DNA from 2 places in the Pseudoalteromonas nigrifaciens genome. Region 2 is predicted to be linked to the other one. Evidence: predicted binding sites of a transcription regulator. Region 2 holds the regulator's gene; the other holds the start of a gene.
What was found. The regulator sigma-54, encoded in region 2, starts transcription at its own class of promoters, with help from an activator protein. The targets are predictions, from matches to a motif close to GTTGGCACGNNNNTNGNNT.
Positions count from the first base shown of each region.

Region 1: a site for sigma-54 is predicted at 1,566-1,584, ahead of PNIG_RS12425 (EF-hand domain-containing protein). Genes of this name have one in related genera too.

Region 1 covers NZ_CP011036.1:2,613,755-2,616,958, reverse strand. The annotation lists gene PNIG_RS12435 (ATP-binding protein) at 1-733, shown strand, start outside; gene PNIG_RS12430 (response regulator) at 742-1,422, shown strand; gene PNIG_RS12425 (EF-hand domain-containing protein) at 1,632-1,910, shown strand; gene PNIG_RS12420 (hypothetical protein) at 1,923-2,378, shown strand; partial or broken gene yghU (glutathione-dependent disulfide-bond oxidoreductase) at 2,454-3,204, opposite strand, start outside.
Region 2 covers NZ_CP011036.1:2,971,631-2,974,834, reverse strand. The annotation lists gene rapZ (RNase adapter RapZ) at 1-158, opposite strand, end outside; gene ptsN (PTS IIA-like nitrogen regulatory protein PtsN) at 180-632, opposite strand; gene hpf (ribosome hibernation promoting factor) at 637-924, opposite strand; gene PNIG_RS14110 (RNA polymerase factor sigma-54) at 951-2,444, opposite strand; gene lptB (LPS export ABC transporter ATP-binding protein) at 2,514-3,204, opposite strand, start outside.

The DNA of each region.
Region 1 (3,204 bases), 360 kb from region 2:
AAGCGAGGATTTTAATACGCTTGCATTTACGCTCGCCAAAGACGAGCAAGTACGTAAACGCTGGCTTGCCAATATTTCTCATGAGCTTAGAACGCCAATGAGCATTTTGCTTGGTGAGCTTGAAGCTATGCTACTTGGCATACGCGAGCCAAATGCAAAAAATATAAACTCGGCCAACGACGAAGCCCTGCATTTAAAGCGCTTAATAGACGATTTGCATATGCTCAATAGCGCAGAGTTAGGGGGCATGCATTACACTATGCAAGCTACTGATATGGCATTGTTATTAAATACTATTGAGCAAAAATATCAGGTTATACTTGAGCAACATAATATAAAGCTTTACCTATTAAATGCTGCAAAAAATATAACCGTTCAAGCAGATAAAACACGCCTTTTACAGTTATTCGATAATATTTTAATGAACGCAGTGCATTACGCACAATGCTCTACTATTTCATTAACGGCGAGTAATATAAGTATTAAAGGGCAAATGTATTTACAGCTTATTATTGAAGATAATGGCGTGGGGGTTGAGCCGTCGCATTTATCGCACTTATTTGAGTATTTATACCGAGTAGATAGTTCGCGAAATCGCCAAGAGGGCGGTTCGGGTTTGGGGTTATCTATTTGTCAGCACATAGTTAAAGGTCATAAAGGCGAGATTAAAGCTGAAAAATCTAGTTTAGGCGGTCTTGCTATCATTATTAAATTACCCTTATTTAAAGCTTAGAGGACACTATGCAAGAGCAAATACTGATTGTAGAAGATGAGGTTAAGCTGGCTAACTTAATAAGCGATTTTTTAACAAGCCATCATTACATAACGCATCAAATACATCATGGTAATGAAGTACTACCTTGGCTTGAAATTAACAAGCCTAGTGTGATTTTGCTCGACATAATGCTACCTGGTCAAAGCGGAATTGAATTGTGTAAAGCAATTAGGCAGTTCTCTAATGTGCCTATCATTATGGTGTCGGCAAAGGTAGAGGAGATTGACCGATTACTTGGGCTTGAATTAGGAGCCGATGACTATATTTGTAAGCCTTTTAGTTATGCAGAGCTGGTGGCGCGTGTTAAAGCTATTTTAAGGCGCTTGAATAACGTTGAGCCAAAAACCAATGTTATGCAACTTGATGAAAGCACCTACAGTGTAAAATACAAAGCAGCAAGTATTGAGCTTACCAATGTTGAGTTTCAGTTATTTAAGCCTTTGTTTAACAACCCTAACCGTATTTATTCGCGCGATAGCTTAATGGATACTATGTACGCCGATCAACGTATTGTGAGCCAGCGTACTATTGATAGTCATATAAAAAAATTGCGTAAAAAGCTGGATGAATTAACCAAAACCGACAGCGTTATTCAATCGGTTTATGGTGTTGGTTATCGCTTTGTAAATCCACAGCAGTGTAATTAACAACAAAATGTTTGATTAATTAGCATAATACGATGCGTTAACGTAAGTAATTAATAACCACTTTAGCTTTTTACTCGCATTAGCATTTTGCTATCATTTTAAATTTATGCATTAGCGATATACATTATTTTGACTTCCTCATTATTTGCACATTATTTGCATTTTTACAGCGTAATCTTTTGTTATTAATTAAACAAAAGGTTACGAGCATGAAACACTTATCATCACTTACAATTATTACACTATTGTCGGTTGCTTTTTCAGTAAATGTTGCAGCAAGAGGCAGCGATAGCAAACCACCTAAACCTGATTTTTCAAGCATGGATACCAATGGCGATGGCGTAATTAGCTATGCAGAGTTTAGCGCTAAAAAACCACCACACGGCGAAGACGCACAAACAATTTTTGACGAAATAGATTCAGATGGTAATGGCGAAATTAGTGAGCAAGAAGTAAATGATCATAAACCACCTCGTCGTAAGCGTTGAAAGGATACTGTAATGATTAATAATATTAGCAGTAATTCTGCAAGCCTGGTGCTGCAACAAAGTAGCCAAACCGCAAAGTTAACAACAGCACAAAGTGACTTTGTAAAACAAACACTCGCTGAATTCGATGCCGAAAATTTAACGGCAGAAAACGCGCTAAGTATTCAAGCTGCACTTAAAGAGCAAGGTATAGCGCCAACAAAAGAGTTGGCTGAGCTAATGGGCGAGTTGGAGTTTGACGCTAAAAGCATAGGTGATGATGCTCGACCTGAAGGTCAGCGCCCGCCACCACCGCCTAAAAATTCAATTGAGCAAGTAAATACTAAAGATGTAGTTAGTTATTTAGATGAGTTGTTAGCGCAGTATTCAAGCCAGTTAAATGACGAAGATAAAAGTTCTATTTTATCGGCGGTTCAAGAAAAGTTTGCTTTATCACAAGGTGATTCGATACTGAGTGTTAAAGCGTAATTATAAATAAGGCAACACCTAAACTAAAAAATCAGCTATTACAGCTGATTTTTTAGTTTATCAATAACAGCAAGGTTAAAAGTCACTACTACTGTGGCGCTCTGCTAGTTGCTCTTCTTCAGGTCCCCATGTGCGGTTAACGCGACGACCACGTTTTACGCCAGGGCGCTTTGAAACCTGTTTAGCCCAACGTACAACGTGAGTGTATGAGGCAACATCTAAAAATTCAGCTGCATCATAAATGTCGCCAAGCACTAAAGAGCCATACCAAGGCCAAATTGCGATATCGGCAATTGAGTACTCATCTCCTGCCATGTATTCGTTTGCACTTAAATGGCGGTTTAGCACGTCAAGCTGGCGCTTGGTTTCCATGGTGAAACGATCAATAGGATATTGCATTTTAGTGGGTGCATAACTATAAAAGTGGCCAAAGCCACCACCTAAGTACGGCGCTGAGCCCATTTGCCAAAATAGCCAGTTACGACATTCAGTTTTAGCTTTTAAATCTTTAGGTATAAGCACATCAAACTTTTCTGCTAGGTATTGCAGTATAGAGCCCGATTCAAAAATACGCGTTGGCGGCGTGGTTGAATGATCCATTAACGCTGGAATTTTTGAATTTGGATTAATATCAACAAAGTCAGAACCAAACTGATCACCATCACCTATGCTGATTAAATATGCGTCGTATTCTGCATCGGTTAAGCCCAGCTCTAACAGCTCTTCAAACATAATAGCGGCTTTTTGACCATTTGGTGTAGCAAGCGAATAAAGCTGAAATGCGTGCTCGCCAATAGGTAAGGTTTTGTCATGAGTTGCGCCGGCA
Region 2 (3,204 bases):
ACGGCTATTTTATCGTAGTTATCAGAGACACTGCGCACTAATGAAGGCAGCAAATTTACCGGAATATTATCTACACAATAGTAACCTAAATCTTCTACAACACGTAAAGCAACTGACTTACCAGAACCTGATCGGCCACTTATAATAATTAATTCCATTTACCACCCCTTTATTAGTAACTAGGATTGATCCAAAATAACTTGGTATAACGCTTCATCAGACTTTGCCGCACGCAATTGCTTACAAAACTCTTTATCGTTTAGTTTATCAGCTATTGTGGCTAGTGTTTTCAAGTGCTGCTGGTTATCGCCATCGGGCACTATAAGCGCAACAAAAATATCAACTGGACGATTATCAATTGCATCAAAATTAATAGCGGTTTCGCTTATTAAAATTAAGGCAAGAGGCTCTTGTGCCCCGCTCATACGGCCATGTGGAATTGCTATTCCTCGGCCAATACCGGTACTACCTAGCTTTTCTCTTGCCAATAAAGCAGTGAGAATATCTTGCTGAGGTAAATACGGCATTTTTTTATGCGCGAGTTCACTGATGAATTCTAAAATTCTTTTTTTACTATTAAAAAGGACCACAGCTTTGCTGCAGTCCTGGCATATAAGTGAGCTTAATTTCATAGTGTTAGTGTCGAGCAAACTTCTCTTTGTGTTTAATTACTTGACGATCGAGTTTGTCAATCAACGAGTCAATGGCAGCGTACATATCTTGGTGTTCGGTCGATGCAAATAGCTCAGCGCCACTTACAAAAATTGTTGCTTCAGCTTTTTGACTTAATTTTTCTACATCGAGAATAACATGCACATTAGTTATGTGATCTGAGTGTCTTTGCAGCTTTGCAAATTTATTATTTACATAGTCTCTTAATGAGTCTGTAATGTCTACATGACGACCAGTTAAGTTTAGTTGCATCAGCATTTTCCTCTTTGTTGTACGTCTTAAATCAAGCTTTTACGTTGATTTGACGGGGGAATAGCCAGAGATTCGCGATATTTTGCAATTGTCCGTCTAGCTACTTTAATTCCTTGCTCAGCCAATATATCTGCAATCTTGCTATCACTCAATGGTTTGGCTAAGTTTTCTGCAGCTATCAACTTTTTAATCAGGGCACGTATGGCAGTTGATGAACATTCGCCACCATTTTCGGTGCTTACATGGCTTGAAAAAAAGTACTTAAGCTCAAAAATGCCACGTGGAGTGTGCATATATTTTTGCGTAGTGACCCGTGAAATAGTCGACTCGTGCATTTCAACTATTTCGGCAACATCGTTTAATACCATAGGTTTCATGGCTTCTGGGCCATGTTCAAAAAACGCTTGTTGCTGCTTAACAATACAATTAGTTACTTTCAGGAGTGTTTCGTTTCTACTTTCTAGGCTTTTAATAAACCATTTAGCTTCTTGTAAGTGCGAGCGAATAAATTGGCTGTCACCGCTGGATTTTACTGTACGAGACATAGCCGCATATTGGCTGTTAACACGTATTTTTGGCATGCTATCTGGGTTTAGCTCTACCACCCAACGGCCTTTTATTTTTTTAACAGACACGTCAGGTATAACGTATTCAGACTCTTCTCTGACAATAGTATCCGCAGGCTTAGGATTAAGCGTATGAATAAGTGTCATTATTTCTTTAAGCTCTTCTTCTTTGAGCTTAGTTTTTTTCATTAACGTACGATAGTCGCGAGCAGCGAGTAAATCGATATGATCAGTTAACACCATTTTTGTTTCGTTAATATAAGGGGTGTCTTTATCAAATTGATTTAATTGAATGCATAAGCATTCTTGCAAGCTGCGAGCTGCAATACCAACAGGATCAAATAATTGAATGCGCTTTAGCACTGCTTCTATTTCATCTAGTTCTACTTCGTGTTCGTCGTCAGTTTCTTGGTTAAAGCTTGCTAAAAGGTCTTCGCAACTGAGGGTTAAAATACCAGAGTCATCTACGGCTTCAACGATAGCTATGGCAATAGCTTCGTCGGTAGGGCTAAAAGGGGTGAGCTGTAATTGCCACATTAAGTATTCATGCAGGGTTTCGGTTGATGCACCTTGATAAATAGATTCATCTTCAGGCATTGGCCCTGATGAAGAGGCAGGCGCTGCGCTCATATATTCATCCCATGATACATCCATGGCCATGTCGTCGCTTATGGTGTCTTTATTTAGTGCTTCACCGCTATCTTGCTCATACTCGCTTGGGGTGTCGTCAGCAGAGGCGCTAACAGTAATGTCATCTGCTTTTTGCTCGTTTTTACCTGCTGATTCTTCCGTGTAATCTTGTTCATCAACTTCAAGTAATGGGTTGCTATCAAGTGCTTCTTGTATTTCTTGCTGGAGATCCAAGGTACTAAGCTGCAATAAGCGAATAGCCTGTTGCAGTTGCGGAGTCATTGTAAGTTGCTGGCCCATGCGCAGCTGTAATGATTGCCTCATTTATCTCTAACAATCCTTATAAATTGATATGATTAATCTTAGCAGATGCTTATAGTAATAACATAAATATTACAGTTTGAACTGCTCGCCTAAATAAACATCACGTACTGTTTTATCGTTTAATACAAATTCAGGAGTACCAGATGCAATTAGCTCCCCATGAGAAACAATGTAGGCTTTTTCACAAACATCAAGGGTTTCCCTTACATTGTGGTCGGTAATTAGTACGCCAATACCACGATTTTTAAGGTGTTCTATAATTTTTTTAATATCGAGTACTGAAATAGGATCCACGCCAGCAAAGGGCTCATCAAGCAATATAAATTTAGGATCTGCAGCTAAAGCACGTGCTATTTCTACGCGGCGACGTTCACCACCAGATAGCGCCATACCTAAGCTGTCGCGAATATGTTGCAGGCTAAATTCGTCCAATAAACTATTTAGGGTTTCTTCCCTGGCTTGTTTATTTAGTTGCTTACGCGTTTCTAAAATAGCCATTAAATTTTGATACACAGTGAGCTTTCTAAAAATAGAAGATTCTTGTGGTAAATAACCAATACCTAAACGAGCACGGCTGTGCATAGGAAGTAAGGTAATATCGTTATCATCAATTAATATTTTACCTTTGTCGCTAGGTACTAAGCCTACAATCATGTAAAAGGTAGTGGTTTTACCTGCGCCATTTGGGCCAAGTAAACCAACAATGCTACCAGCTTTTACTTCAAGTCCTACATTTTTAACAACTTCACGGCCTTTATAG